4 regions of the Streptomyces sp. NPDC052040 genome follow, and region 2 is predicted to be linked to each of the others. Evidence: riboswitches for the same ligand, from Rfam matches in the RefSeq annotation. Region 2 holds a riboswitch; each other region holds the start of a gene.
The links. Region 2 has a riboswitch for cyclic di-AMP ahead of ACIHAA_RS08835 (NlpC/P60 family protein). Riboswitches for the same ligand answer to the same signal wherever they lie in the genome.
Positions count from the first base shown of each region.

Region 1: another riboswitch for cyclic di-AMP. It lies ahead of ACIHAA_RS25055 (C40 family peptidase); the one in region 2 lies ahead of ACIHAA_RS08835 (NlpC/P60 family protein).
Region 3: another riboswitch for cyclic di-AMP. It lies ahead of ACIHAA_RS28275 (M23 family metallopeptidase); the one in region 2 lies ahead of ACIHAA_RS08835 (NlpC/P60 family protein).
Region 4: another riboswitch for cyclic di-AMP. It lies ahead of ACIHAA_RS21840 (transglycosylase family protein); the one in region 2 lies ahead of ACIHAA_RS08835 (NlpC/P60 family protein).

Region 1 covers NZ_JBIUBV010000014.1:170,475-178,125, reverse strand. Annotated here, with positions in the region: gene ACIHAA_RS25090 (adenosylmethionine--8-amino-7-oxononanoate transaminase) at 1-472, opposite strand, end outside; gene bioB (biotin synthase BioB) at 465-1,712, opposite strand; gene ACIHAA_RS25080 (8-amino-7-oxononanoate synthase) at 1,860-2,987, shown strand; gene ACIHAA_RS25075 (DUF397 domain-containing protein) at 3,100-3,324, opposite strand; gene ACIHAA_RS25070 (helix-turn-helix domain-containing protein) at 3,334-4,197, opposite strand; gene ACIHAA_RS25065 (ATP-binding protein) at 4,458-4,916, shown strand; gene ACIHAA_RS25060 (DUF6328 family protein) at 4,933-5,454, opposite strand; gene ACIHAA_RS25055 (C40 family peptidase) at 5,536-6,009, opposite strand; cyclic di-AMP (ydaO/yuaA leader) riboswitch at 6,013-6,208, opposite strand; gene ACIHAA_RS25050 (hypothetical protein) at 6,608-6,913, opposite strand; gene ACIHAA_RS25045 (ATP-dependent Clp protease proteolytic subunit) at 6,921-7,556, opposite strand.
Region 2 covers NZ_JBIUBV010000003.1:104,692-112,342, reverse strand. Annotated here, with positions in the region: gene ACIHAA_RS08845 (MarR family winged helix-turn-helix transcriptional regulator) at 1-56, opposite strand, end outside; gene ACIHAA_RS08840 (PP2C family protein-serine/threonine phosphatase) at 171-1,268, opposite strand; gene ACIHAA_RS08835 (NlpC/P60 family protein) at 1,438-3,189, opposite strand; cyclic di-AMP (ydaO/yuaA leader) riboswitch at 3,197-3,353, opposite strand; gene ACIHAA_RS08830 (hypothetical protein) at 3,639-4,166, shown strand; gene ACIHAA_RS08825 (hypothetical protein) at 4,281-4,484, shown strand; gene ACIHAA_RS08820 (PP2C family protein-serine/threonine phosphatase) at 4,558-5,739, opposite strand; gene ACIHAA_RS08815 (cytochrome P450) at 5,902-7,134, opposite strand; gene ACIHAA_RS08810 (NAD(P)/FAD-dependent oxidoreductase) at 7,243-7,651, opposite strand, start outside.
Region 3 covers NZ_JBIUBV010000019.1:98,334-105,984, forward strand. Annotated here, with positions in the region: gene ACIHAA_RS28270 (PP2C family protein-serine/threonine phosphatase) at 1-1,136, shown strand, start outside; cyclic di-AMP (ydaO/yuaA leader) riboswitch at 1,350-1,507, shown strand; gene ACIHAA_RS28275 (M23 family metallopeptidase) at 1,519-2,553, shown strand; gene ACIHAA_RS28280 (aldo/keto reductase) at 2,866-3,810, shown strand; gene ACIHAA_RS28285 (PrsW family intramembrane metalloprotease) at 3,872-5,335, opposite strand; gene trmB (tRNA (guanosine(46)-N7)-methyltransferase TrmB) at 5,399-6,250, opposite strand; gene lhgO (L-2-hydroxyglutarate oxidase) at 6,325-7,542, opposite strand.
Region 4 covers NZ_JBIUBV010000011.1:61,533-69,183, reverse strand. Annotated here, with positions in the region: gene ACIHAA_RS21855 (nucleoside triphosphate pyrophosphohydrolase) at 65-1,087, shown strand; gene ACIHAA_RS21850 (cytochrome P450) at 1,084-2,454, shown strand; gene ACIHAA_RS21845 (transglycosylase family protein) at 2,632-3,708, shown strand; cyclic di-AMP (ydaO/yuaA leader) riboswitch at 3,919-4,088, shown strand; gene ACIHAA_RS21840 (transglycosylase family protein) at 4,092-4,805, shown strand; gene eno (phosphopyruvate hydratase) at 5,142-6,428, shown strand; gene ACIHAA_RS21830 (septum formation initiator family protein) at 6,530-7,006, shown strand; gene ACIHAA_RS21825 (DUF501 domain-containing protein) at 7,065-7,651, shown strand, end outside.

The sequences.
Region 1 (7,651 bases), on a different contig from region 2:
TCGGGTGCCAGGTGTCGCCGTGGTAGCCGCCGCGCCAGGTCAGCAGCCGCTGCTTGGCCGGGCGGCCGAGCGAACGCCAGTACTGGAGGCACATCTTGACCGCGACCTCGACCGAGACGGAGCCCGAGTCGGCGAGGAACACATGCTCAAGACCGTCCGGAGACATGTCGACAAGGAGCTTCGCCAGCCGGACGGCGGGCTCATGGGTGAGCCCGCCGAACATCACATGGCTCATCCGCCCCAGCTGCGCGCGGACGGCCTCGTTGAGCACCGGGTGGTTGTAGCCGTGGATCGCCGACCACCAGGACGACATCCCGTCGACGAGTTCCCCGGAGCCGTCCGCCGGGCGCAGCCGCACCCCGCTCGCCGACTCCACGACGAGCGGCTCCTGCCGCCCCGGCATCGGGCCGTACGGATGCCAGACGTGCTGCCGGTCCAGTGCCAGCAGCTCGTCCACGGGCAGATCAGGCATTGGGCGCGAGATCCGTTCCGGCGCCGCGGCGGCGCACCGCCACCAGATCCGTACGGGCCCCGCCCGCCCCCGGCACGGCAGCTTCTCCGGGGGCCTCGGCCTCCGCGTGCGACCCGCACCCGGCGCCCTCGTGGGACCCGCACACACCGCCTCCGTACGACCCGCACCCGCCGTCCTCCGTGGAGCCGGAACCGGAGCCGCAGCCGGTGTCCCCGTGCGACCCGCAGCCCCCCGCGGTCCGGTGGCCGGGCAGCGTCACCTGGTCCGTGCCCTCCACCTCGAAACCGGCGTCGGCGACCATCTCCAGATCGGCCTTGCCCGCCTGGCCCTCGCTGGTCAGGTAGTCGCCGAGGAAGATGGAGTTGGCCAGATGCAGGGCCAGCGGCTGCATCGAGCGCAGATGCACCTCGCGTCCGCCCGCGATCCGCACCTCGACGTCCGGGCACACAAAGCGGACCATGGCCAGGATCCGCAGGCAGCGCTGCGGCGTCAGGTTCCACTCCTTGGCGAGCGGGGTCCCCTCGAAGGGGATCAGGAAGTTCACCGGTACGGAGTCCGGGTCCAGCTCCCGCAGCGAGAAGACGACGTCCACCAGGTCCTCGTCGCTCTCGCCCATGCCCGCGATCAGCCCCGAGCAGGCCGAGAGCCCGGCGGCATGCGCCTTGTTCACCGTGTCCACCCGGTCGGCGTAGGTGTGGGTGGTGGTGATGTCCCCGTAGGTCGCCTCGGAGGTGTTGAGATTGTGGTTGTAGGCGTCGGCGCCCGCGTCGCGCAGCCGCTCGGCCTGGCCGTCGGAGAGCAGACCGAGGCAGGCGCACACCTCGACGTCCTCGTTCTGCTCCTTGATGGCCTTGATGGTGTCGGAGACCCGGTCCACGTCCCTGTCGGTGGGCCCGCGGCCGCTCGCCACCAGGCAGACCCGCTTGGCGCCGCCCGCGACCCCCGCCGCCGCGGCCTCGGAGGCCTGGTCGGGCTTGAGCCAGGTGTACTTGAGGATGCCGGCCGTCGAACCGAGCCGCTGGGAGCAGTAGGAGCAGTCCTCGGGGCACAGGCCGGACTTCAGGTTGACGAGATAGTTGAGTTTCACCCGTCGGCCGAACCAGTGGCGGCGCACCTTGCCGGCCGCGGCCACCACATCGAGCACGTCGTCGTCGGAAGTGGCGAGGACGGCCAGGGCCTCCTCGCGGGTCGGCAGCTCGCGCCGCAACCCCTTGTCCACCAGCGTGTTCAGCAGGTCCATGAGAGCCGATCCTGTCCTACGGGACCGTCCCCGGCCAAGGAGGGAGTGCACAACAGACCCGGCTCGACGTGTGGGTATTGCCACATCCTGGCCCGCTGGCCGTCCCGCTAGTGTCTGTGCACTGCCTACAAATGCCCCGGAGGAGCCATGGCGTTCGGCTGGATCGACGAACAGGCGCGGGCGCGCCGCCGGGCCGGGCTCGTCCGGACGCTGCGCCCCCGTGCCGCCGACTCCCCGCTGCTCGATCTGGCCGGCAACGACTACCTGGGGCTGGCCCGCCATCAGGAGGTCACCGAGGCCGCCGCGGCGGCGGCCCGCCGGTGGGGCGGCGGTGCGACGGGTTCCCGGCTGGTCAGCGGGACGACCGCGCTCCACGCCGAACTGGAACGCGAACTGGCCGACTTCTGCGGCTTCGAGGCGGCGCTCGTCTTCTCCTCCGGATACGCGGCCAACCTGGCGGCGGTCACCGCGCTCGCGCCGCACGGCTCCCTGATCGTCTCGGACGCGGGCAACCACGCCTCGCTCATCGACGGCTGCCGTCTCGCCCGGGGTACCACCGAGGTCGTCGCGCACGCCGACCCCGAGGCCGTCCGCAAGGCGCTGGCCACCCATCGGGGACCCGCCGTGGTCGTCTCCGACACGGTGTTCTCGGTGGACGGCGACGCGGCCCCGCTGGCGGGTCTCGCGCAGGCCGCACGGGAGTACGGCGCCGGACTGGTCGTCGACGACGCCCATGGCCTGGGCCTGCTGGGGAGCGGGGGGCGGGGCGCCGCGCAGGCGGCCGGACTCGCGGGCGCGCCGGACGTGGTGGCGACCGTGACGCTGTCCAAGTCGCTGGGCAGCCAGGGCGGAGCGGTCCTCGGCCCGGCCCGGGTGATCGACCATCTGGTCAACGCGGCCCGTACGTTCATCTTCGACACCGGGCTGGCCCCGGCCGCGGCGGGTGCGGCACTCGCGGCGCTGCGCCTGCTGCGCCGCGAGCCGGAACGAGCGGCGCGGGCCCGCACGGTGGCCACGGCCCTGTACGCCCGCCTCACGGCCGAGGGCCATGAGGCGGTGCGTCCGGACGCCGCCGTGGTCTCCGTACGGGCGCCCGCTCCCGACCTGGCGGTGCGCTGGGCGGCGGACTGCCGGGCGGCGGGGATCGCCGTCGGCTGCTTCCGTCCGCCGTCGGTGCCCGACGGCATCTCACGGCTGCGGCTGACCGCCCGTGCGGATCTCACCGACGAGCAGATCGGGCATGCCGTGCGTGTGATCGGCGAGACGCGACCGTGAGTCGGCGGGACGGCCGTGCGTCGCTGGTCGTACTCGGATGACGGGTGCGAAGGACAGGTGCGGGCGACGTCTGCGGAATTGGCTCAAAAGAGCCGGATTCCCGCGGACATGATCAGATCAGTTCCGTGAGGAACTCCTTCCAGGTATCCGGGCCGAAGAGCAGGGCCGGGCCGTCCACGTTCTTGGAATCGCGCACGGCCACCAGCCCCTGCCAGGGACCGGTGCCCGGACGGGCGGTCTCCACGCAGTTGTTCATGCCCGTACTGCGGCTGCTGCGCAGCCACCGTACGCCGTGCAGAGAAGTGCTGCGGGGGATGTGCCGAGGCGGTGCTGACATGGAGCCTCCTTACGCGTCGCCGGCCAATGCGGCGATGTAATCCAACGAGTCCTCGGGTGAAAGGGCGTGGATCCGAAGGGTGTCGAAGGCCTCGCAGTAGGCCCGGAGGTCTTCTTTCCGTTCGAGGTAGAGGCTACTCGTCAAGTGGTCGAGAACGACGACATCCAGATCGGATCTGCTCGGAAAGGAGAAGACGACGAAAGGCCCGGTGATCCCTATGTGCGCTCCCGCGGTGAACGGCAGCACCTGGAGCCGCACCTGGGGCAGTCCGGCCGCCTCCGCGAGCCTCCGCAGCTGCCGGGTCATGATGTCCGGACCGCCGACCTCCCGGCGCAGCACGGCCTCGTCCAGGACGGCGCTCAGCCGCAGCGGCGGATCCGCGCGCAGCACCTCCTGACGGGCGAGCCGCACCTCCACCAGGGCGTCCAGCTTGGTGTCGTCCAGGGCGGTGCCCACGGCGGCCCGGGTGACCGCCCGGGCGTACTCCGGGGTCTGGAGCAGCCCCGGCACCACCGAGGTCTCCAGCGTGCGGATCGTGCAGGCCTGCGACTCCAGGCTGATGAAGTCGCGGTAGGCCGGGGGCAGCACCCCCCGGTAGGCGTGCCACCAGTTCTGCCGCCCGTCGCCGTCCTCCGAGCCCGCCAGCACCAGCAGCAGTTCGCGCAGCTCGGGGTCGGCCACGGCGTAGGCGTCCAGCAGCAGCCGTACGTCGCCGGGCTTGACCCCGCTGGAACCCGTCTCGATGCGGCTCACCTTCGACTGGTGCCAGCCGACACGCGCGGCAGCCTGTCCGCTCGTGAGACCGGCTCGGGCACGCAGACCACGCAATTCGGCGCCGAGTTTGCGGCGGCGCACCGCTGGTCCGTACTGCATGGCCGACTCCCTGTGCTCCGCGAGCGGCTTTCACGGCGACGGTAGGTGAAGCTCAAGGATGACCCCGGGGGTCGCGGGAATCCGGTCGGTCGTCGGAGAGTTCACCGCTTCGGGCGACAGATATATGCATATCCAGGGGGATGACACCCGGGCGGGCTTCGGTGATGGCAGTCTGACGCGCAGCACCAAGTCCGGGACCGTTCACCGAACCGAACCGCTCCGTGTCGGGCTCCGGTCCCCAGGAAAGGGACGACGTCGCCATGGCAGACCATCAGGAAGCATCCGTCACTCTGCCGAGCGATCCCGCCTCGGTCTCCGCCGCCCGGACATATGTCTCCGACATTCTCATCGAATGGGGGCTGCCGCACGATGCCGAATTCGCCGACGCGATCCGACTGATCGTGTCCGAACTGGCCACCAATGCCGTTCAGCACACGTTCGGGCAGTCGCCGACGTTCACCGTGGACCTCGCGCTGGCGCGGGAGGAGTTACTGCGCATCGGCGTCACGGACAGCCATCCGCGGTTTCCCAAGCGGCTGCCCGCGGCCGTCCAGCAGGACAACGGGCGCGGCATGGCGATCGTGCGGTGTCTGGCCGTCGAGTACGGTGGGTCGCTCAGTGTGCGGCCCACCCGGGAGGGCGGCAAGACGGTCACGATCGAACTGCCGTGGACCGTTCCGGTACGGCCGGCCGCGGCGGCGGGCCAGCCGGATCCCTGAACCGGCCCGGCCGCTGCTACGGCTTCCGGCCGTCCCCCTCGCCCCCGGCCTCCCGCGCCCTGACGAGGGCCCGCAGCACCAGCAGCGGCAGGACGCGCCACAGGCCCAGGCAGACCGCCAGTGTCCCCGCCCCGGCGGCGATGCCCGCGGCGCGGCCCAGCGACACGTCCACCACCAGCAGCACCGAGCCCGTGAAGGCGAGGGCCAGCACCACCATGCCGAGCGCGGCGAGGCGGGAGGAGATCGTGACGATCACGGGCTTGGCGTTCTGCTGGAAGAGCAGCCGGTGCAGCGCGGCCGGGGCCGTGAAGAGGGCCGCCGCCACCACCGACAGCAGCAGGGTGGTGACATAGGTGGCGCGCTGGACGGTGTCCAGGGCCGGAAAGCGCTGGGTGAACGCGAGGGTCAGCAGGAACGCGAAGAGGATCTGCACCCCGGTCTGGGTGACCCGCAGCTCCTGGAGCAGCTCGGCGAAGTTGCGGTCGGCACGCTCCAGCAGCGTCTCGTGGCGTGCCTGCGGGGTGGGTCGGTCGGCCATGGTGAACGAGTAGCCGATCCGGCCCCCTTCACGCCTGTACGGGGTGACGGCCACGCCGGTGCCGTCACCCCGGTCACCGGGTCAGCTCACCCGGCCGTACCAGACGCTCTTGGTCCAGATCCGCTCCAGCCGTACGACGGAACCGCTCTTCGGGGAGTGCCAGATCTTTCCCTTCCCGGCGTAGATGCCGACGTGGTAGACGTTCCGGCCCGAGTGGAAGAACACCAGGTCGCCCGCCTCGCGGTGGGAGGCGGAGACATGGCGGGTCCTGTTGTACTGCCCGGACGCCGTGCGGGGCAGGGTCTTGCCCGCCTGCTTGTAGGCGTAGAGCGTGAGCCCGGAGCAGTCGAAGCGGCGCGGCCCTGCGGCGCCCCACTTGTAGGGCGCCCCCCGCTTGGACGCCGCGATCTGGAGGGCCTTGACCGCCGGGGTGGCGGCCGCCGCCTCGGACGCGGCACCGGGGACCGCGATGCCGCCGCCGACGGCGGCGAGGGTGAGGGCCGAAGCGGTGCCGGCCCGGGTCAGCAGCGACGGGACACGATTGAGCGCAGTCATGCGCAACCCTTCGTCAGCCGCCTGTGAAGGATGACCTGTCGGATTCGGGCTGGCGAAGGTGCCCGGCCGCTCGCGCGGCTTCACCCCAAGGACCGTCCGGATCTCTCCGGGGGCCCGCATTGCTGGGTCCTCCACTCCTGCCGATCCACTCCTGTCGACCGGTCACCCGGGCGGCGGCAGGACTCGGCGTCCGCCCGGATCGCCCCGCCGCGGTGGCGGGGGCTTGTCGTCAGGAAGGGATCTTCACTCAGGGATGTCGGAAAATCACAATGGAATCGGGGATTTGTGGCAATACTCACCACTCACCCATTCGGCTGGACGGCCGTGTGTCCAGGGGCCGTTGGAGGGATCGACGAGTCCCCGGACCTGCGGCGGAGCTCCTCTCCGCGGGGTGCCGTTCCACGCCGGGAGCGTGTCGTCCGGGCTCCCGGACGGAGCAGTGGCTCCGCCGACCGGGGGTACCCCGTTCGGCCCGTTTGTGTCGCGATCCGGGCGGTGGGCCGAGGGCACGGGCCGTCTGCGGCGACCATGACCGTGGCCCGCTCCGTGCGTGACGCCCCGGGCCACCGCCCCTCGGTGACGCCCGTGTCCGCCCGTCTCACCCCCCTTCCGGCGGCACCGCGACCCGGGCCGCGCGGCGTTCGCCGTCCAGGACGCGCAGGGCCCGGGCCAGGGTGGGGCCGTGCATCTGGTGCTCCCCGCGCTGGTGCATGACCGTCAGGGCGTCGCGCAGGGCCGCCGCCTTGGCCGCCAGGGCCTGGGCGGCGCGCAGTCCGCGGTAGGTGTCACCGGAGTGCACCGGGTTGATCCGGCCGAGCAGATCGACGACGTCGAGATAGCGGTCGACCAGCTCGGCCTCGGCCCGGGTGAGCGCGGGCAGCGGGGGCAGTTCGGGAGGCAGCATCGGCGGTTCACCTCGCGCCGGGCGCGATGCGTGACGCCTTGCGGCTCGGAATGATGCCGTCGACCAGTCCGTACGCCACCGCGGCGGGCGCGTCCAGGATCGTGTCCCGTTCGAGGTCGGCGGCGATCCGCTCCGGACTCTGCCCCGTATGGCGGACGAGCAGCTCCTCCAGCCGCCCGCGCATCCGCATCAACTCCTCCGCCTGAAGGGCCAGATCACTGGCCTGCCCGTGCACCGGTTCCGGCAGGGACGGCTGGTGGATCAGCACCCGCGCGCCGGGCAGGGCGAAACGCTTGCCCGGCGCTCCTCCGGCCAGCAGCACCGCGGCCGCGGACGCCGCCTGGCCCAGGCAGACCGTCTCCACCTCGCAGTCGATGTACCGCATCGTGTCGTAGACGGCGGTCATCGCGGTGAGCGAGCCGCCGGGCGAGTTGATGTACAGCGAGATGTCGCGGCCGGGGTCCAGGTACTCCAGATGCATGAACTGCGCGATCACGTCGTTGGCCGCCGTGTCGTCCACCGGGGTCCCCAGGAACACGATCCGCTCGTCGAGCAGCTTGGCGTAGGGGTCGAGGGTCCGGTGCCCGAAGCCGGTGCGCTCGGTGAACTCGGGAAGGACATGGCGGGCGGACGGTCGTTCCATGACGGGCCTCCTCGGATGCGGTTCTACAAAAAATGTACAGGACGTACGTTCTCGGAGGTACGGAAGACGCTGAGAGCGAAGTCGGGCATGCCGAG
Region 2 (7,651 bases):
CGGACCTCGCGTGAGGCCCGGACCGCCGAAGGCGACAGGTTCGGGTTTCCGTTCATGCCCGCCACCGTAATGAGTACAGCCTTGGCTGTACAGCCAACCCTGTACATCAGGACGCGCGTGTACCCCTTGGCGCAGGGATGGCGCCGGGCGCCAACGGGTGCTACTGGGCGCTACCGGGCTTCCGGGGCGAGCATCAGCATCGTGGCGTCGTCGCACACGGTGCCGCAGAAGCGGATCAGGTCCTCCCAGACCCGCTCGGCCGTCCTGCTGTCGTTGTCATCGGTGAACCGGGGGAGCCGGTCGACCAGGGGATAGAAGGTCCCCGAGTCGTCCCGGGCCTCCCAGATCCCGTCCGACGCCAGAAACAGCCGGTCGCCGCGCTCCAGCTGCCAGGTGACCTGGTCGTAGGTGCCTCCCTCGGCCAGCCCCAGGCCGAGCGGTGTGCCGGAGGGCACCTCCAGCTCGGTGGCCTTGCCGTCGTGGAGCAGTACGGGGGCGGGGCTGCCGCAGGCGATGATGCGCACGGTCCGGCCGTCGGGGGTGAACTCCAGCAGTACGGCCGTGGCGAACAGCTCCGCGAGCCGGGCGTTCCCGGAGTCCACGAGCAGCCGGCGGTCCAGGCGGGAGGCAACCGCCGGAAGGTCGGGCTGGTCGAGCACCGCCTCCCGGAAGGCCCCGAGCAGCGAGGCGACGGTGGCGATCGCGGACAGGCCGTGCCCCTGCACATCGCCCATCACCGCCCGCACCCCGGTGGGCCCTCTGCGCACGTCGAAGAAGTCGCCGCCCACCAGCGTCCCGCGCTGGGCCGCCCGGTACAGGCCGGTGCAGCGCACCGGGCCCACCCGTTCGGGCAGCGGCGGCACCAGCGCCTTCTGGGCCGCTTCGGCGACCGTGCGTTCGACGTTCAGCTGGGCGTCGCGATGACTGCGCACATAGGAGACGAAGACGCTCAGCAGTGCCACGAAGGCGATGGTGAGCAGGTCCGTGCTGCCCGGCCGGTCCAGATGGAAGGCGCGGGTGTGCTGGAGGGCGATCACCAGGATGCCGAGTACGGCGGTGGCGGCAGGGCCGTAGGACAGCACGGCCAGCGGCGGGATCGCGCCGAGCAGGAAGCCGATGTCCAGCGGTGAGGGTGCGATCAGGCTGACGGCCGCCACGACGGCCAGCAGGAACACCGGCAGCACCTTCACCCACCGAGGGGGTGGCGCACCGCTCAGCCAGCCTCGGTCGTCCTTCCGGCGGGCCCGTATGGCACCCAGGCTTCTCACATCCCCTACGCTCCTACGCCGGGCCGCCCGCCGCAATGCCGGGGGCGGCCGCGGGATTCCGTCCGAATGCGCTGGTGGGGAGGCCCGGACGACGGGCCGGGCGGGGGCCCTGGGGGCGTTGGTCCGGGAGGGCGGACGGACCGGGTGCGTCCGCCCTCCGGCGCGCAGGTCACGCGGGGCGCATCACACCCCGGACCGCCGCCCCGCCCGCCGACACCAAGGGGTCCTCGCGGATGAAGGCGCCCGGACCCGGTGCGTGGATCATCATGCCGTTGCCGGTGCAGATCCCGACATGGCCCGCGTCCGGGGCGAAGAACACCAGGTCCCCGGGCCGGATGTCGGTCAGGGCGACCGGCGTACCCACCCCCGACTGCTCGGCGGCCGTCCGCGGAAGGGTCACCCCGGCGGCCCGCCAGGCGGCCTGGGCGAGCCCGGCGGCGTCGTAGGCGTCGGGTCCGCTCGTGCCCCACAGACACGGCCGCCCGATCTGCGCCCGGGCGAAGGCGACGGCCTCCGCGGACTTCGTCCCGTACCCGGGCTCCCGCGTCCCGTCGACGCCGAGCCCGGTGCCGAGCCCGGCGCCGGGGACGGGCAGCGGGGCGGTGAGTGGCGCATCGACGGCCAGTGGTGCATCGACGGCGGGAAGCGGCTGCGTGACGACCGGCGGTGCCTCCATGACCAGGGACGGCGGAGCGTCGATGAGCGGGGAGAACGCGCCCATGGGTGAGGCGGTTTCCATGGGCAGAGGGGCGGCTTCCGCGGGCAGGGGGAAGGCCCCTACGGGCGGTACGAACGCTTCCGCGGGCAGGGGGAAGGCTCCGACGGGTGGTGCGAACGCTTCCGCAGGGAGAGGGAAGGCTTCCGCGGGCAGCGGGAAGGCGCCGACGGGCGGGGAGAGAGCTTCCGCGGGCAGCGGGAAGGCGTCTACGGGCGGTGTGAACGCTTCGACCGGCAGGGGGAAGGCTCCGACGGGCGGTGCGAATGCTTCCACCGGGAAGGAGGGGGCTCCGACGGGCGGTGCGAACGCCTCCATGGCCGGTGCGAACGCTTCGACGGCGGACAGTGGCTGAGGAGCCGTCAGCGGATCTGCGGTGAGGAGGGCCGACGGCAGGACGGCGGTCAGGTCCGTGCCGAGGGACAGTGCCGGGACCTCCGCGGTGAGGGCGGGCGGCTGCTGCGGCTGCCATCCGGGCTCGGCGGCCCCGGACCCGATCGCCAGGGGTGCCACCGCGGGCCGCGCCGAGTGCCGGGCCAGCAGATCACGGGCCGCCGCCAGTTTCCGACGACTGCGTGCCTTGGCGGAGCCCGGGTCGGAGGCGGGGGTGGAGGAGGCGGACGGTACGGGTCCGGCCTTGGGCGTGGGCAGGCCCCGGGGCGTGTCGAGCCGTGCCTCCGGAACCGCCGGGAGGGCGGCCACCGGTGCCGCGGGCAACTCGGGCACGGATCGGGCGGGCAACTCGGCCACCGGTCCGGCGGGCAGTTCGGCGGGCGGGCGCGGGGCGGTCAGTTCGCGGACGGGGAAGTCCGGCTCCGGTGTACCGCTCAGGACCAGATCGGTTCCCGGACGGCCCGGCACCGACGACGGCCGGGGCGGGAGCTCCGGGGTACGGGTGCGGGGCAGCGCGGCCGGAACGGTGGGCCCCAGCCGCAGACGCGCCGCGTCGAACCACTGCCGGGCCACCGTGTCGAGAGCGGGATCGGTCCGGCGGCCCGCCCTGTCGGGCCCGGGCTCGCCGCGCCGCTGCGCTCCCGTCGCCACCGCGCGGGTCGCGTTGAAGGTCCCGCTGTCGGTCTCCGCCCGGTCGTACAGATCGCGGATCCGCTGCCGGACCTCGTCGCGGCTCGGCCCGTCGTCCTCGGAGAACCTGTGCGTGCCGGGGAGGTCGAGACCTCCGGTGCCCGGGGTTCGCTCCGGCGCCATGGGGTTGTGCTCCTTCCGTGCTCCGCCTACCGGGTTAGCTGTCGGGTTCGGGCGGACGGATCCGGAAGGTGTGCCCTACGGCCCTTGCCCCGTCGGGCAGTTGGGCCGATTCACCCCGTGGTGGTTGGGTCCCCGGTTCCGGTGGCATTCGGGGTGCACCGGATTCGGCCAGGGCTCTGCGACCCGGCGGGGTTCGCCGGAGGGAGTCGCGTGGCCCAGCCGTCAACCTAGCCAACTTGTGTGTCTGGCGTGAAGATTGAGGTGCGTTATGTCCGATACCTCTGTGTGATTTTCGTCCGGGCGTTCCGGTGGCGCCGTCTCCGCCCGGGTCGCCGTCGGGGAATCCGCCCGCCGGACGCGCGTGTCTGATATTCCGTCATTCGACCGCTTCCGCATGATGGGTCCGGTGCCGCGGCACAACACGTCGGAGCGATCAGGAGGGTCGGCCCATGCGACGCTGGTCCAAGGCGGACGACCCCGAGGCCCGGGCGCGCATCGCCGACCGCCGGGCGCGCGCCGACTACACCGGCGGTGTCTACGGCTCCCTGCTCGCCGCCTCGGTGGTGGTCGGCGCCGGTACCCACGGCCCCCTGCCGCGGACGGAACTGATCGTGCTGGTGCTGAGCACCGGGGTGGTGTTCTGGATCGCGCATGTGCATGCCCAGTTGTTCGGCGCGCTGCTGGCGCAGCCGCGCCTGGACCGCGGGACCGTCCTGCGGGTCTGCCGAGACGAGTGGCCGATCGTCAAGGCCGCCGTCCCGCCCGCCGCCGCGGTCGCCGTCAGCCCGCTGCTGCACCTGGATCTGCGGGGCTCGATCTGGCTGGCGGTCGCGGTCGCCGTGGCCGGGCAGATGGGCTGGTCGGTGGCCGCCGCCCGCCGCGCCGGTGCGTCCTGGCAGCTGGTGGTGGTCTCCGCCGTGGTCAATCTGCTCCTCGGCCTGCTCATCATCGCCTTCAAGATCGCGCTCAAGGACTGAGGCACCCGGCGCGGCCTCACCTGCCCCAGGTGAGGCGCGGGGACCTCCCGGGACGGACCATCACCAGAACAGGCGCGCCGCGCCCGGTGCCGCGCCCTCCGCGGGAGACAGCCCATGCGCTACGAGATCCGGGTCGACGGGCAGCTGTCGCAGACGCTGGCCCAGGCCTTTCCCGAGCTGGACCATGTGACGATGTCCGGCCAGACCGTCCTGTTCGGCCCCGTCCTCGACGAGGACCATGTCTACGACCTGCTGGTCCGCTTCCAGTCGCTCGGACTGCACGTCGTGGAACTGCGTCGCCTTCCCGACCGGCCGTGACCGCGAGCACGAGCGGGACCGCCACCGGCGGGCCTCACCCGTCGCGGGTGGTGCCGGACGCGGACCGGGTGTCCTACGCCTGGTTCTGCGGCCGGTGGCGGAAGCCGTCGGCGTGGATGATCCGCGGGTGCGGGCGGCCGTGGTGCACGGTGGGGGTGCGATGCAGGGCGATCAGCGCGGCGTCGTCGTCGAGGTGCCCCCCGGTGTGGGCGAGCAGGTCGCGCCGGATGCGGTGCAGCAGCGTCTCGGGGTTCTCCTCGGTCCACTGGGCCACCCGCTCCACGAGCGGATAGAAGCGTCCGGCGGAGTCCCGCGCCTCAATGACGCCGTCGGTGTAGAGCAGCAGGGTGTCGCCGGGTTCGAAGGAGAAGACGTCCAGGTGGTAGTCCGGAGCGTGCGCCGAGCCGATGCCCATCGGGGGCGCGGGGTGCACACTCGGGACGTTGACCACATGACCGGGGCTGAGCAGCAGCGGGGGAGGGTGTCCGCAGCTGGTCATGCGGGTGATGGGGTCCCCGTCGGGGATCTCCATCAGCAGCGCGGTGGCGAAGCGTTCGCCCAGCTCCTCCGGCGGCTCGAAGTCGGCCAGATAGCGCGTCACGCTCTGTTCCAGGGTGGCGGCCAGCGCGGGCAGCGAGGTCTGACGGTGGCCCGCCTCGCGGAAGGCGCCCAGGAGCAGGGCCGCCTCCCCGATGGCGGACAGACCCTTGCCCCGGACGTCCCCGATGAGCACACGGACCCTGCTGTCGGCGCGGGTCGCGGCATAGAGGTCCCCGCCGATCTGCGCCTCGTCCTCGGCCGCCAGATACAGACAGGCCACGCGCAGCGGACCGATGTGTTCCGGCAGCGGCCACAGCAGCACGTGCTGCGCGGCCTCGGCCACCGAGCGGACCTGCGCCAGTTGCTCACGGCGCCGGTCGCGGATGGCGCAGTAGACCACGACCAGCACCGAGAGCACCAGCAGGGTCAGGATCTGCACCACATGGTTGGTGGTGCTCAGTCCGCCGTGCAGTACGGCGATCAGGACCTGCGCCGCCACCGCCAGCGCGCCCACCAGACCGGTCAGCCGGGGCCCCGCGAAGGAGGGGGTGAGCGCGGGCGCGATCACCAGCGCGGGCCCCAGGTGGATGCTCTCCGGGGAGTGGATGTCCACCGCGGTGATCACGACGATCAGCGCGACGGGGAACAGCAGGAGGGCGTGGCTGGACTGCCACGACTGCCGTAGCCCGGCGACGGCCCACTGCCGGAAACCCATGCCACCACCCTCTCTCGCGGCCGGTCGCGCGGCCACCGGGTGACCGTCCCAACCGACGGCACCCGACGGCGGCCCGTTCAGCGGCGTAGTCCATCGGCGGTCCGCTCAGCGACGTGGACCCGTCCGCGGTCCGCTCAGTGGGGCGTGCCGTCGGTGGCCCCCTCAGGGGCGCAGGCCGTCGAAGGCGACCCGGAGATGGCGCGGGCCGCGCAGCACCGCGTTCCGGCGGTAGGGAGGCGGGTCCTCCACCAGCCGGGGGGCCTCCAGCCGACGGGCCAGCTCGGCCAGGGCGATCTGCGCCTCCAGCCGGGCGAGCGGTGCGCCGAAGCAGCTGTGGATACCGCTGCCGAAGCCCAGGTGCTCGATGTCCTCGCGGTCCGGGTCGAAGCGGTCGGGGTCCTTGAAGCGCTCGGGGTCCCGGTTGCCCGCGGCCAGCACCAGCCAGATCCGGGAACCCTTGGGAATGGTGATCCCGCGCACCTCGATGTCCGCGATACAGGTCCGCTGCGGCACCAGCTGCACCGGCGGCTCGTAGCGCAGCAGTTCCTCCACGATCTTGACGGACAGCCCGGGGTCGTTGCGCAGCCGTTCGAGATACTCGGGGTGGCGCAGCAGCGTGAGCATCCCGTTGGTGATCAGGTTGACGGTCGTCTCATGACCGGCGATCAGCAGCAGCACCGTGGTGCTGATCACCTCCATGACCGTCATGGGGCCGTCCGGGCCGTGGCTCGTGACCAGCTCGGACAGCATGTCACCGGTGGGCTGCTTGCTGCGCTGCTCGACCAGCTCGGCGAGGTACATGCCCAGCTGCATCCGGGCCTCCTGCGCGGCACGCTTGCGCTCCTCGTCGTCCTCGCCGGTGTCCGGGTCCAGGCTGGCGACGATCGGATCGACCCAGACATGGAAGCGCGGCTCGTCCTCGCGCGGCACGCCGAGCAGCCGGCAGATCACGGTGACCGGGAAGGGGTACGCGAACTGGTCGACCACATCGATCTCGCGCGCGTCCCCGATGCCGTCGATCAGTTCGGAGACGATCTCGGCGAGTTCGCCGCGCATCGACTCGATCCTGTGGGGGCTGTGCGGGGGGCCGAAGGGGCGGTTGGCGATCCGCCGCAGCCGGTCGTGCTCGGGCGGGTCCTGCCGGATGAAGCTGGGCGGCAGGCCCGTCGCCGCCCCGCCGATCTCGTCGGCGCCCGCGGCGGCCAGGTTGGCGGCGTCGGAGCTGATCCTCGGGTCGTGCAGCAGGCCGAGGATGTCCCAGTAGGAGCTGACGAGGTACGGGCCGCCGTCCTCCTCGTGCAGCACCGGGCTCTTGCGCAGCTCCTTGTACAGCGGATACGGGTCGGCGCGATGGGCGTAGTCGGTGATCTGGCTCAGGAGTGAGTGGTGCGTCATGGGGCGTCCTCGGGGGCGTGGAGTCCAGGGGCGTGAGGTCCAGGGGCGTGAGGTCCGGGCGGGGCCGGGCGCGGCGGGCGCGGGCCCGGGGCCCGCCGGGACCGGGGGTCAGTGACGGGCCGGGGTGAAGACCAGCCGCCGGTCGGACGGCGAGTAGCCGCTCAGGGTCACCGTCGGGCCGTGGGTCGGCAGGGACGGATCGGGGAAGTCGGACGAGACCGGCCGCTGGCCCTCGGGGCGGCGGTCCACCGTCGGGAACTCCATCGGGAAGGGCGCCGCCGTCTCGATCTGCCGCTGGTAGAAGTCCAGCCACCGGGTGTTGTCGAAGCTCACGGCGGCGATGACCCGCCCCTGGTAGCCGTACGCCGCCACAAAGCGGCGCTCGGCCAGCGACCCCTGAGTGATCATGATCTCGTCGCCCATCGAGGGGACGCCGACGGACTTGATGTTGATGCCGAACTGCGACGACCAGAAGGCGGGGACCCACATGTGCGGGCGCCGGTCGGCACTGGCACTG
Region 3 (7,651 bases), on a different contig from region 2:
CCGCCGAGAGTCGGCGGAGTTCGTATGCGCGGGCCTTTCTGCGGGCGCTGCCCGCGCTGCTCATCGGCCTGGGCATCTGCTGCGGGCGGCTGACCCCGTCCGTCTTCCCGGCCGTTCCCCTCTTCACTGCAGCGCCGCTCGTCGCCGCCCCGCTGCACTCCTTGCGCGGCACCGTCGTCACCGGCGCCGCGGCCCTCGCCGCCGTGCTGGCCGTGCATCTCGGGCTCGCGGTGCCGGGGTCCTCCGGGACGGTCACCGAGGCGGTGACCACCGGGGCGGCCGCCGTTCCCGCGGTCCTCATCAACGCGCTCGTCCGTCGCAACGACGCCCGCCTGGCCTCCGCCCGCCGGATCGCCGAGGCCGCCCAGCGCGCCGTACTGCCCGAGCCGCCCGCGCGGATCGGGGGGCTGCGGATCGCCGCCCGGTACGAGGCGGCGCAGGCCGACGCCTGCATCGGCGGCGACCTGTACGCCGTCCAGGACTCCCCGCACGGCGTACGGCTGGTGGTCGGGGACGTACGCGGCAAGGGGACGGGCGCCGTGGCGGCGGTCGCCGTCGTCATCGGCGCCTTCCGGGAGGCCGCGGAGCAGGAGGCGACCCTGGAGGCCGTCGCCCAGCGCCTGGAGCGGGCGCTGTCGCGCGAGGGCATCCGCCGGGAGGGGCACGACGTCCACGAGTGGTTCACCACGGCGGTGCTCGCCGAGATCCCGCACGAGGAGGGCGCCGTCCGCATCGTCAACCGGGGCCACCCCGCACCCCTGCTGCTGTTCCCGGACGGCACCCTGCGCGAACTGGAGGCCCGCGAACCGGCGCTGCCGCTCGGGATGGGCGACCTCGCGCTCGGGCCCGACCGTGCCGAGGAGCGGGACTTCCCGCCCGGCTCGACGCTGCTCTTCCACACCGACGGCGTCTCGGAGGCCCGGGACGCGCGCGGCGAGTTCTACGATCCCGTCGAGCGCCTGGCCGGGCGCGACCTGCCGACTCCCGGCGCCGTACTGACCGCCGTCACCGAGGACGTCGCCCGGCACACCGGCGGCCAGGCCACGGACGACATGGCGCTGCTGGCCGTACGACGGCCGAGCGGTCGTGAGCGGGCCAAGCGCCCCTGCCTGCGGGGGCTTTGTCACGGTGGGTGAGTGATCCGCTCCCGCCGTATAACAACTGACACACCGTCAAAATGAAAGGGGTCGGTGCCGCGCGAACAACTCGCCCTATTTGCACCGTTCCATCCGTGAAAAGCCTGGCCAGAAGCGTTAACGATCTGTCCGAACGGCTTGGAATCCGGGTCCCGCGTCTATTAACGTTCGATAACGCAGCGCGGTCGTCCCAGCCGTCAGCAGAGACGGCTCCGTGCGCATGTGCCGAATCCCGCAAGGGAACCGGGGAACCACCACCTTGGGGTGAATCGCCCGTATACCGCCACGTCTGAACGGCCGGTATACGCGCGTAGGAGACCTTCCTGCTCCGAACCCGTCAGCTAACCCGGTAGGCGAAAGGGAAGGAAAGGAGCGCGCCCACGTGGCGTCCAACCGGCCTGCCGAGAACCTCTTGTTCACCCCGAACGGCACCCAGACCATCGGCTTCGCGTCCCGCACCGACGAGGGCCCCTGGGAGGAGTGGAACCCCACTGAGGATTCCGTCCGTCCCCTCCGCGGTCGGCACCGCGTCAGCAAGCAGCGCGGCGGCGGACTCGCCCGCAGCTCCACCGTTCTCGGCGTCGGCGTGATGGCCGCGGTCGGCGCGGGCGGCATGGCCACCGCGCAGACCGGCAAGCCGCCGGTGTCCATCTCCCTGCCCGACCTCTCCACCGTCACCGACTCGGCCAAGGCGCTCATCGGCGAGGACACCGGCACCCCCAAGGGCTCCGCCACCGCCCTCAGCACCGCCGGTGTCAGCACCGCCGACGCTGCCACGGGCAGCAGGGACGCGGGCGAGGCACTGCGCAGCCGGATCATGCGGCAGGCCGAGTCCCAGCAGGACCGGACGGCCGCGGCAGCCGCCCAGGCCGCCGAGGACGCCGCCGCGAAGAAGGCCGCCGACGCCGCCGCCAAGGCCCAGGACGCCGCCACGGCCAAGGCGGCCGCCGACAAGAAGGCCGCGGACGCGGCGGCCAAGCAGAAGGCCGAGGCCGCCCGGCTGGCGGACCTGGCCAAGCAGTACACGCTGCCCACCTCCTCGTACACCCTGACCTCGCGCTTCGGCGACGCCGGGTCCCTGTGGTCCTCCGGCTACCACACCGGCCTCGACTTCGCCGCGCCCACGGGCACCCTCATCAAGGCCATCCACAGCGGCACCGTCACCCAGGCGGGATGGGCGGGCGCCTACGGCTACCGCACGGTCCTCACCCTGGACGACGGCACCGAGCTGTGGTTCTGCCACCAGTCGTCGATCAGTGTCACCGCCGGTCAGAAGGTGTCCACGGGCGATGTCATCGGCCGCGTGGGCGCGACCGGCAATGTCACCGGGCCGCACCTGCACCTGGAGGTCCACCCGGACGGCGGCAGCGCGATCGACCCGATGGCGTGGCTCCAGGCCAGAGGCATCAACCCCTGACGCCCTGCCCGGCTCTCCCGCGTCCGTGCCTGTGCCCCGCGGCGCGGCGCGCGTCATCCTCCTGATCTCCTGAGACGAACGCGATCTCCTGAGACGAACGCGATCTCCTGAGACGAACTCCGGCGGCCCTGGCGACAACCCCCCGACGCCAGGGCCGTCGGTCTGCCGCAGCGACGGCCGGGCGGCTCACCGGCGCGGGGGCTCCGGCGGCCTTCGGTGGGCTCCGGCTCTCCGTTCAGCCGAACAGCCGCCGTTCAGCCGAACGGCCGCCGATCGGAATAAGCGCTTCCAGGGTGTGCGCTGAACTGTTGCATGACTGCTCTACGCAAGCTCGGCTCCTCGGACCTCGAGGTCTTCCCCCTCTCCCTCGGCGGCAATGTCTTCGGCTGGACCGCCGACACGGCGCAGTCCTTCGCCGTACTCGACGCCTACACGGCGGCCGGCGGCAACTTCGTCGACACGGCCGACGCCTACTCGGCGTGGGTGCCCGGAAACAAGGGCGGCGAGTCCGAGACCGTCATCGGACAGTGGCTCGCGGCGCGCGGCAACCGTTCCGACGTGATCATCGCGACCAAGGTCAGCCAGCACCCCGACTACAAGGGGCTGCGGTCCGCCACCATCAAGGCCGCCGCCGACGCGTCCCTGCGCCGCCTGGGCACCGACTACATCGACCTCTACTACACCCACTTCGACCAGCCGGAGGTGCCGGTCGAGGAGATCATCGGCGCGCTCGACGACCTGGTGAAGGCGGGCAAGGTGCGCGCCATCGGCGCCTCCAACATCTCCGCCGACCGGCTGAAGGAGTCCCTCGACTTCTCCGACCGCGAGAACCTGGTCCGGTACACGGCCCTCCAGCCGCACTACAACCTGGTCTCGCGCGACACCTACGAGGGCCCGCTGGAGGAGGTGGCCGCCCGCGCGGGCGTGGCGGCCGTTCCCTACTACGCCCTCGCGGCCGGATTCCTGACCGGCAAGTACCGGCCAGGCACCACCGTGGACTCGGCGCGGGCGCAGGGCGCCGGAAAGTATCTGGCGAGCGAGCGCGGGCGACGGGTGCTGGCGGCCCTCGACGAGGTCGCGCGGTCCCGGGGCGCGGAGATCCCCACGGTGGCCCTGGCCTGGCTCGCGTCCCGGCCGACGGTCGCGGCCCCGATCGCCTCCGCCCGCACGGTGGAACAGCTGCCCGCACTGCTGGCGGTCGCGGATCTGACCCTGACGGACGAGGACCTCGAAAGGCTCACGGAGGCGTCCGCCTAGTCGCACACCCGTGCCCCTGCTCCTGCCCGTGCTCCTCTCCGGTCGCGGGGCGCCCGGCGCCCTACGGCCGATAGGGGTCGGGCGCGGACGCGGAGCAGGGAGCCGAAGGGGAGCGGGGGGCGGGAGCGGAGGGGGAGTGAGGCGCGGAGCGTGAGTGGGGCGCCGACGCGGCGTAGGGATACGGATAGGGATACGGCTGCGGATACGGATAGCCATACGGATGGGGATACGGCTGCGGGTACGGCGCTGTCGGGCCGTGGCGCGGTGCCGGGTACCGCGGGGCATGCCCATGGCCGGACCACACCGGTACCCGCGGTGCCATCGGCGCGGCGTGCGCCAGAGACGGGCGCGCCACCTCCCGCCGCGCCCACAACGCGTTGAGCAGCTCGCTCTCCCGTTCGGCGAAGTCGGCCCCAGCCCGGCCGCGGCGCGCACGGTGCCGGAGAAACGCCAGTGAGGTCGCGTACGCCTCGTACTGTGCGACCGAGCGCGCCGCGGCCCTTCCGAAGTGCTGCCGGGCGTACTGGCGGGCCAGCCGCCGCGCCCGCATCGAGCCGAGCACATGCGGTTCCGCGGGCCCCAGCCACCCCGTGGCCGTATACACGGGCAGCTCCTCCCGGACCGTCCGCAGCTCCCGCTGCCGCGTCCAGATCACCAGCCAGGTCAGCAGCGCGAACGCGGGCGCCATGAAGGACGCGTAGACCGCGAAGAAGCCGAAGTCGCCGAAGGACGAGGATCCGTTCCACATCGAGTGCATGCCCATGGCGAGCAGCAGTCCGGCCAGCGGCAGCAGCACGCGCAGCGCCCGCCGCCGCTCCGTCGTCAGTGCCGCGACGCCGAAACCTATCCCGGTGCACACGGTGAACAGCGGATGGGCGAAGGGCGACATCACCACCCGGACGAAGAAGGTCGCGGCCGTCACGGAGGCGAGCCCCCGACCGCCGCTCAGCTGGTCCGTGCCGAAGGCCGTGCCCAGATAGAGGATGTTCTCGGTGAAGGCGAAGCCGGTCGCGGTGACCCCGGCTATGACCACCCCGTCCACGATCCCGGTGAAGTCCCGTCTGCGGAACAGGAAGACCAGCAGCACCGCCGCCGCCTTGGCGGACTCCTCGACGACCGGCGCTATGAGGGTCGCGCCGAGTGTGTCGGCGCCGTGCGGGTCGGCGGTCGCGGTCGCTATCCATCGGGTGGCGAAGCTGTTGGCGACGATCGCGATGAGCGCGGCCGCGCAGGCGCCCCAGGCGAAGGCGAAGACCATGTTCCGCCAGGGTCCGGGCTCCACCCGGTCCAGCCAGCGGAACGCGGCGACCAGCAGGGGCACCGGCAGCACTGCGAGCCCCAGCCCGACGAGGAACCCCTCGGTGCCCGTCTGCTGCCGTACGAGGGCCAGGATGACCAGGCCCGAGAGCGTCAGCAGCGTGACCAGCGCGCCATAGCGCACCCACCGGCGCTGCCACCAGTGCGGATGCCGGGTTCCGCCCGGATGGCCGTCGGGGTGCCTCGGATACGGGCGACGGATGTCCACGGAATCGACCCTAACGAGACGGGGGCGCCGCCCGCGACGGTGCCCGGCGGGCCCGCCGGGCGCTCAGTTCCCGGCGGGGGAGGGGTCCCGGTGCTCTACGCGCCGGAACAGCAGGTCGTTCACGACATGTCCCTTGTCCAGCCCCTGGCCCTCGAAACGGGTCAGCGGACGGAACGCGGGACGGGGCGCGCAGCCGCCGTCCGGCACGGTGTTCTCGAAGGCGGGGTGCGCGGTGAGCACCTCAAGCATCTGTTCGGCGTACGGCTCCCAGTCCGTGGCGCAGTGCACCAGCGCGCCCGGCTTGAGGCGGGCCGCGACGAGGTCGAGGAACTCGGGCTGGATCAGCCGCCGCTTGTGGTGGCGCTTCTTGGGCCAGGGGTCGGGGAAGTAGACCCGCAGCCCGTCCAGCGCGTCCGGCGGAAGCATCTCGCGGAGCAGGATGATCGCGTCGCCGTTCGCGACCCGGACGTTGGTCAGTCCGTTCCGCTCGGCGAGGCCCAGCAGATTGCCCTGGCCGGGGGTGTGCACATCGACGGCCAGGATGTTGGTGCCCGGGTCGTCGGCGGCCATCCGCGCGGTGGCCTCGCCCATCCCGAAGCCGATCTCCAGCACCACGGGGTGCTCGTTCCCGAACAGCTCGGCGGGATCCACCGTCCGCTGCCCGTCGATGTCCAGTCCCCACCGGGGCCACAGCCGTTGGATCGCGTCCGCCTGTCCGGTGGTCACCCGGCTGCGCCGCGGCTGGAAACTCCGGATCCGCCGCTCGAAGTGGGACCCGGCGGGGTCGGGCTGCGGCCCGTCGGGGAACCGCGGCTCGCCCTTGGGCCTGCGGGCCGGGGCGCCGGAGGTGTGCGGGGGCCGGACCCCGGGGGCGGCCTCGGAGTCTTCGGGAGCGAAAGGGAGTGAGTCAGACACAGTGACACCAATTTTAAGGGGAAGCCGGGAAGAGCCAGTCCGGCCCGGTCCGGCGGCCGTGGCCGGTGATCCACTCACTCTCCCTCCAGCACGGCCAGCGCCCGGCGGGCGACCTCGCGGCCGATCGGCAGGGAGGCGGTGGCCGCGGGCGACGGCGCGTTCAGCACATGGACCGTCCGTGCCCCCTCCTGGATCAGGAAGTCGTCCACCAGCGTCCCGTCCCGCAGCACGGCCTGCGCCCGGACCCCGGCCGCGGTCGGCACCAGGTCCTCCGCCCGGATCCCGGGCAGCAGAGTCCGCACCGCCCGGGTGAAGGCACTCTTGGACAGCGATCTGTGCAGCTCGCCCGCGCCGTACCGCCAGTGCCGCCGCGCTATCCGCCACGATCCCGGCCAGGCCACCGTCGCACCCAGCTCCCGCGGCCGTACGACACCCCAGCCGTACCCCTCGCGGGCCAGGGCCGGGACCGCGTTCGGACCGATGTGGACCTCTCCGTCGATACCCCGGGTCAGATGGACCCCGAGGAAGGGGAACGCCGGGTCCGGCACCGGATACACCAGCCCCCGCACCAGCTCGGGCCGCGCCAGCGTGTAGTACTCACCCCGGAACGGCACGATCCGCATGCCCGGCTCGTCCCCGGTCAGCCGGGCCACCTCGTCACAGTGCAGTCCCGCGCAGTTGACCAGCGCCCGCGCCCGCAGCACGGTCCCGTCCGCGGTGCGCACGGCGACGCCCAGCGCCGGTCGGCGGTCGATCCGCACGACCTCGGCGCCGTACCGGATCTCCGCCCCGGACTCCTCCCCCAGCTGCCGGGCGACCGCCGTGAAGTCGCAGATCCCCGTCGTGCCCACATGGATGGCCGCGACTCCGCGCACCTCCGGCTCGTACTCCGCGATCTGGGCCGGGCCCAGCTCCCGGACCGGTATCCCGTTCTCCCGGCCGCGCTGGACGAGTCCGTGCAGACGCGGCAGCTCCTCGCGCCCGGTGGCGACGATCAGCTTGCCCGTGACGGAGTGCGCGATGCCGTACTCCGCGCAGAACTTGACCATCTCGGCGGCGCCCTCGACCGCGAAACGTGCCTTCAGGGAGCCCGGGCGGTAGTAGATCCCGCTGTGGATGACGCCGCTGTTGTGCCCCGTCTGATGGCGGGCGGGCCCCGTCTCCTTCTCCAGGACCGTGACCCGGGTGCCGGGGGCGGCACGCGTGATCGCATACGCCGTCGACAGCCCGACGATGCCACCGCCGACCACCAGCACATCGCAGTCGTACGCGATCTTCCGCACCTGCTCCACCTCCCGGTTTCGATAGTGCACTGCGCCACTGACAATGCCTTCAAACCCGGGGAGAACCGAAGACCACGCAGGCCACACGGCGGCGTCGGCCGCTTGGAGCAGACGGCTT
Region 4 (7,651 bases), on a different contig from region 2:
CCGTCCGCCCGTCCACCTGTGGATAACTTCCGGGCCCCTCGGCACCGTGGGTTACGTTCGAGGGGTGAACGCAACCAGCTCCGAAGGCGCCCCCGGCCGCGTCGTCCTGCTCACCACCAGCCACCGGGTCGCGCCCGGCCTGCTGTCCTGGCCCGCCTGGCAGGCGCTGCGCGACGCCGACCTGGTCCTGTGCGCGGACGGCGCCCACCCGCAGCTGCCCTATCTGCGCGAAGCCGGAACGGCAGTCCGGGAGGGCGCCCTCACCGCCGAGGAGGTGGTCGACGCCTGTGCCGGCGGCCGCACCGTGGTCGTCGTCGCGACCGGCGAGGGCGAGCCCCGCCTCACCGACGGCCTGGCCCGCCTGGCGGGCTCGGGACGGGTGCGGATGCCCGAGCTGGAGCTGCTCCCCGCCTCGTACGACCTCCCGGGCGCCCGCCTCCTCGACCTGGTGCAGGTCATGGACCGCATCCGCGCCGAGTGCCCCTGGTCCTCGCGGCAGACCCACCGGGGCCTCGCCAAGTACGGCATCGAGGAGGCCTACGAGCTGGTCGAGGCGATCGAGGCGGGCGACCGCGAGGAGCTCCGCGAGGAGCTGGGCGACGTCCTGCTCCAGGTCGTCTTCCACGCCCGGATCGCCGAGGAGGACCCGGACGCCCCCTTCTCCGTCGACGATGTGGCGGGCGGCATCGTCGCCAAGCTGATCCACCGCCATCCCCATGTCTTCGGCGACGCGACCGCGACGACACCGGAGGAGGTCAAGGAGCACTGGCTGCGGACCAAGGCGGTGGAGAAGCGCCGCGCCTCGGTGACCGACGGCGTCCCCCTCGGGCAGCCGGGCCTGGCCCTGGCGGCGAAGCTGTCCTCCCGGGTGCGCACGGCGGGCCTCGACGTGCCGCTCCCCCAGGGCGAGGGCATCGGCTACGAGCTGCTGGCGCTCGCCGCGCGCGCGGAGGCCGACGGCGTGGACCCGGAAGCCGCCCTGCGCGCCGCCGCCCGCGCCTACCGGGACGCGGTACGGGCCGCCGAGGGCCTCGGACCGCGGACCGGCGGCACGGAGGACGAGCAGGACGGGACGGGGGAGCAGTGAGCGGACAGACCGGCGCGGCGGGAGGACGGACTCCCGGACCTCCCCCCGAACCCGCCTCCGGGCTTTCCCCCGAACTCACCCCCGGGCTCTCCCCCGAACTCTTCAGCTGGGAGTTCGCCGCCGACCCCTATCCCGCCTACGCCTGGCTCCGCGAGCACGCCCCCGTGCACCGCACTCGGCTGCCGAGCGGTGTGGAGGCCTGGCTGGTCACCCGCTACGCCGACGCCAAGCACGCCCTCGCCCACCCCGCGCTCAGCAAGAACCCGGCGCATCACGACGAACCCGCGCACGCCAAGGGGAAGACCGGTATCCCCGGCGAGCGCAAGGCCGAGCTGATGACGCATCTGCTGAACATCGACCCGCCGGACCACACCCGGCTGCGCCGACTGGTCTCCAAGGCGTTCACCCCCCGCCGGGTCGCCGAGTTCGCGCCCCGTGTGCAGGAGCTGACCGATCAGCTGATCGACCGGTTCGCGGACCGCGGTTCGGCCGACCTCATCCATGAGTTCGCCTTCCCGCTCCCCATCTACGCCATCTGCGACCTGCTCGGCGTCCCCCGCGAGGACCAGGACGACTTCCGGGACTGGGCGGGCATGATGATCCGGCACGGGGGAGGGCCCCGGGGCGGGGTCGCGCGGTCCGTGAAGAAGATGCGCGGCTATCTCGCCGACCTCATCCACCGCAAGCGCGAGGCACTGCCCGATGCGCCCGGCCCCGGCGAGGATCTGATCTCCGGGCTCATCCGCGCCTCCGACCACGGCGAGCACCTCACCGAGAACGAGGCCGCCGCCATGGCCTTCATCCTGCTCTTCGCCGGCTTCGAGACCACGGTCAACCTCATCGGCAACGGCACCTACGCGCTGCTCGGCCACCCCGGTCAGCGGGCCCTCCTCCAGTCCTCTCTCGCCCGGGGGGAGCGGGACCTCCTGGAGACCGGGGTCGAGGAACTCCTGCGCTACGACGGCCCGGTCGAGCTGGCCACCTGGCGTTTCGCCACCCGGCCGCTGGCCATCGGCGGCCAGGAGATCGCGGCCGGGGACCCGGTCCTGGTGGTGCTCGCCGCCGCCGACCGGGACCCGGAGCGGTTCACCGACCCCGATGTCCTCGATCTCTCCCGCCGTGACAACCAGCACCTCGGTTACGGGCACGGCATCCACTACTGCCTCGGCGCACCCCTGGCCCGGCTGGAGGGTCAGACCGCGCTCGCCTCCCTGCTGACCCGCCTTCCGGACTTGCGACTCGCGGTGGATTCCACCGAATTGCGCTGGCGTGGCGGGCTGATTATGCGTGGATTGCGCACCCTTCCGGTGGAGTTCACACCGGTTGCGAAGAAAGATCACCGGCCTGTCCCCGGCGCCGGGGGGTGAGGCGGCGGCCACGCCGACGGTCACAGGACGGTGACATTTTCTCAATCCTGTGATCTTCACGTGATCTGCGCTGCATTGACTTGTGACAAGTGATCCACTGCGGCTACCTTCACGCAGCAACGCGGCGGTCGCCACAGCCGCCGCGTTGGTCACTGCTGTCGCGCGAAAGGCAACCGCATGCTCTCCGGGAACGGTCGACACCGTCGCCCTCGCCAGGCTCCGGCTCTCCTTGTCGCGGCAGGAGTCACCGGCTCGGCGATCGCGATCCCGCTCCTCGGCGCCACCGGTGCGAGCGCGGCCAGCGGCACCACCTGGGACCGGGTCGCGGAGTGCGAGAGCGGCGGCTCCTGGAGCGCCGACCACGGCAACGGCCGCTACGGCGGGCTCCAGTTGACCCAGGAGGACTGGGACACCTACGGCGGCCTGGACTACGCCCCGAGCCCCGACCAGGCGAGCCGCTCCCAGCAGATAGCCGTCGCCGAGAAGGTCCTCGACCACAAGGGCGTCTCCGCCTGGAGCACCTGCGCCCTGGTCTCCGGCCTGTCCCAGGACTCGTCGGCCACGGGTGTCGACACCGGTATGGCCGACGCGGACTCCGGTGACGGCTCCGTGTCCTTCTCCGGCTCCGGCATGGACATGGGCGTGCCGAAATCGTCCAACTCGTCCCAGTCATCCCAGTCGTCCCCCTCCCCGTCCGGCTCGCCTTCCGCGCCGCACGCGCCGGAGTCCTCCGCCTCGGGCACCGCGTCCTCCACGCCGTCCTCCACGCCGTCCTCGTCCTCCTCCGCGCCGTCCTCCTCCCCCTCGGGTACGACCACCGGCCCGGCCGCCAACGGAACCGGTGGCGCCACCGACCCGAGCGGATCCAAGAGCCCCGGCACCACCCCCTCGACCGCCACCAAGAGCGACGAGTCGGACAAGGTCGGGCAGAACGTGGCATCTTCGGGCGATGATGCGGACGGAAGCGCCGGGGCGGGACGCCACCGTGGCGGCACTGGCGACGAGGGTGCCGAGGGTGACCCCGCCGGCCGTCACGCCTCGCGCGGCACCACCGAGGGGCGCGAGACCGCCGACGGCTCGTACACGGTCCGCCCCGGTGACAATCTCTCCGCGATCGCCGACTCCCTTGACCTCAAGGGCGGGTGGGCCGCCCTCTACGACGCGAACAAGGAGACGGTCGGCACCGATCCGAACCTCATCCTTCCCGGTCAGAGCCTTGCGGTCGCGGGTGGGCCGTCTGCGGACGCCTCCTGAACTCCCGCCTGATTGACCCCACTTCGCCCCCTGCTTCTCGTCCTACTTCGCGCTTAATGTCCGAATTGGCGAGAGTGAGATATGAGTCTCACAAGCCCTGATCGTCTTTGAAATTCGGCGCTTCGACTGCTTACGGTCGTGATCGCTCGCCACAGCGGGCCCCGACGGTCGCAACGCCGAATCCTGCCAGCGGCCGTACGGGAACAGTCGTCGCGTCAAGCGCCGTAGGCAGGAGCGGGGGACCCAAGGTAGGTGCCGCGCCCGGGAGTTGACCGGGTGTGGCTAGGGGTGGAGCCGCGCGCCCGGGGAGGGCGTGCGGCCGGGCAACTCAACCGGCCCGAACCCGACAGCTCACCTCGCAGGCGTCGGTGAGGGGATCAACCATGCTGTGTTCCGGTAAGGGCAAGCACCGTCGCCCGTCCAAGGCCGTCCGCGCCATCACGCTCGCCGGTGTCACCGGTGCCGCCGTCGCCGCCCCGCTGATGGCGGCCGGCAGCGCCTCCGCCGCCACCTCCTCCCAGTGGGACGCCGTCGCCCAGTGCGAGTCCGGCGGCAACTGGTCCATCAACACCGGCAACGGTTTCTACGGCGGCCTCCAGTTCACCAACTCGACCTGGGCCGCCTACGGTGGCAGCGCCTACGCCGCGCGGGCCGACCTGGCCTCCAAGTCGGAGCAGATCTCCGTCGCCGAGAAGGTCCTCGCGGGCCAGGGCAAGGGTGCCTGGCCGGTCTGCGGCACGGGCCTGTCCAGCGCCCCCTACGACGGCGCCCCGGCCTCCTCCGGCAGCTCCAGCGGCTCCAACGGTTCCGCCGGTGCCCAGGACTCCACCAAGAGCACCACCACCCGCTCGACCGAGCCGCAGGCCGCCAACCGCTCCGAGCAGCGTCCGGCCCCGCAGAAGACCGTCACCACCCCGACCGGCGAGAAGGTCAAGAAGGGCGACGGCGAGTACAAGGTGGTCACGGGCGACACTCTCAGCACGATCGCCGAGAAGCACCACGTCCAGGGCGGCTGGCAGAAGCTGTTCCAGCTGAACAAGGACATCGTCGACAACGCCGACCTCATCTACCCGGGCCAGCAGCTGCACCTGAAGTAACGGCTGCCCGGCGGCCGGCCCGCCCCCTCCCCGTGCCCCGACCCCGGCACGGGGGAGGCCAGGGGCGCAGCGCCCCCGTCCCCATGCTCCCCGCTCCGGTGCGCGTTCCCCCGTGCGCGCCGGGGCGGGGCCTTTTTGTCCGCCCGCCCTCCCGGCTTTGTCCGCCCGCCCTCCCGGCCACCCCTCTTTGTTCACCGCGGGAACAATGTGTACCGTCACCCTGTCCACGGGACGGTCGGTCGGCTGGCCGATGCCCCGGGGCGGTTAGGCTCTAGTCGCAAGGCACAGCCGTAAGGCACACAGCCCCGCACTTCCAGCGTCACATCCAAGAAGGAGATGCTCGTGCCGTCCATCGACGTCGTCGTAGCCCGGGAAATCCTGGACTCCCGAGGCAACCCCACGGTCGAGGTCGAGGTCGGCCTCGACGACGGCAGCACGGGTCGTGCCGCCGTCCCGTCCGGCGCCTCCACCGGTGCCTTCGAGGCCATCGAGCTGCGTGACGGCGACCCGGGCCGCTACCAGGGCAAGGGCGTCGAGAAGGCCGTCCTCGCGGTGATCGAGCAGATCGGCCCGGAGCTGGTCGGCTACGACGCCACCGAGCAGCGCCTGATCGACCAGGCGATGTTCGACCTGGACGCCACCGACAACAAGGGCTCGCTCGGCGCCAACGCCATCCTCGGCGTCTCCCTCGCCGTGGCCCACGCCGCCTCCGAGGCCAGCGACCTCCCGCTCTTCCGCTACCTGGGCGGCCCGAACGCGCACCTGCTGCCGGTGCCGATGATGAACATCCTGAACGGCGGCTCGCACGCCGACTCCAACGTGGACATCCAGGAGTTCATGATCGCCCCCATCGGCGCGGAGTCGTTCTCCGAGGCGCTGCGCTGGGGCACCGAGGTCTACCACACCCTCAAGAAGGTGCTGAAGAGCAAGGGCCTGTCCACCGGCCTCGGCGACGAGGGCGGCTTCGCCCCGAACCTCGGCTCCAACCGCGAGGCCCTCGACCTGATCCTCGAGGCCATCAAGGAAGCCGGGTACGCCCCCGGCGAGCAGATCGCCCTCGCCCTCGACGTCGCCGCCTCCGAGTTCTACAAGGACGGCAAGTACCTCTTCGAGGGCAAGGAGCGCTCCGCCGCCGAGATGACGGAGTACTACGAGGAGCTGGTGGCGGCCTACCCGCTGGTCTCCATCGAGGACCCGCTGTTCGAGGACGACTGGGCCGGCTGGAAGATCATCACCGACAAGCTCGGCGACAAGGTCCAGCTGGTCGGCGACGACCTCTTCGTCACCAACCCCGAGCGCCTCGCCCGCGGCATCGAGGAGGGCGCGGCCAACGCCCTGCTGGTCAAGGTGAACCAGATCGGCTCGCTGACCGAGACCCTCGACGCCGTCGAGCTGGCCCAGCGCAACGGCTTCAAGTGCATGATGTCCCACCGCTCCGGCGAGACCGAGGACGTCACCATCGCCGACCTGGCCGTCGCCACCAACTGCGGCCAGATCAAGACCGGCGCCCCGGCCCGCTCCGAGCGCGTCGCCAAGTACAACCAGCTGCTGCGCATCGAGGAGATCCTCGACGACGCCGCGGTCTACGCCGGCCGCAGCGCCTTCCCGCGCTTCAAGGGCTGAGCCCCCCAGGGCCACGCCCTGGCCGGTCGTCCGTACGTCCCCGTACGCGGTCCCGTACCGTGTGCGGGGACGTACGTACGTGTGAAGGGGAGGCGGGAGACATGGCCGTGAAGGACCGTGACCGGTTCTCCACCGCGACCAGGCTGCGGCTGCTCGGTGAGCAGACGGCGGCCCGGGTCTACCGCTCCCAGACCAGGCGGCAGGCCCGCCGCTCCCGGCTCACCGGCCGGGCCGCCCTGCTCGCCCTCGTCCTGTGCTCCCTGATCGTGGCCCTCGCGTACCCGCTGCGGCAGTACGTCTCCCAGCGCGCCCAGATCACCGGCCTGGAGCGGCAGCGGCAGGAGGCCCGCGACCGGGTCGAGCAGCTGCGCGACCTCAAGGCGCGCTGGCAGGACGACGCGTACGCGGAGCAGCAGATCCGCGCCCGGCTGCACTATGTGATGCCGGGCGAGACCGGGTACACCGTGGTCGACCCGGACCGGGCCGGGCACTCCACGGCCCACCGGACGTCCCTGACGCGCCCCTGGTACGCGGGCGTCTGGGACGGGGTGGACAAGGCCGACGCGTCCGACCAGTGAACCCGGCCGGCCCGACCGGGCCCGGCCCGACACAGACACAAGAGAGACTTCGCACCGCATGGAAACGCCCCCGCCGCCCACGCCGCGCACCGAGCCCACGGACGCCGATGTCGCGGCCATCGAGCAGCAGCTCGGCCGCACCCCGCGCGGACTGCGCGCGATCGCGCACCGCTGCCCGTGCGGGCAGCCGGACGTCGTGGAGACCGCGCCGCGGCTCCCCGACGGCACCCCCTTCCCGACGACGTACTACCTGACGTGCCCGCGCGCCGCCTCGGCGATCGGCACGCTGGAGGCCAACGGCGTCATGAAGGAGATGACGGAGCGCCTGGGGGCCGATCCGGAGCTGGCCGCCGCCTATCGCGCCGCCCACGAGGACTACATCGCCCGCCGCGACGCCGTCGAGGTCCTGGAGGGCTTCCCGAGCGCGGGCGGCATGCCGGACCGGGTGAAGTGCCTGCATGTGCTCGTCGGCCACTCGCTGGCCGCGGGTCCGGGCGTCAACCCGCTCGGCGACGAGGCGATCGAGATGCTGCCGGAGTGGTGGCGCAAGGGTTCATGCGTGTCGCCCGGCGCCGGGGCGCCGCCCGCCGGTGACGCGTGGGAGGTGGAGACGGCCGACACCGGCTGGCTCGCCGTCCAGCCCGT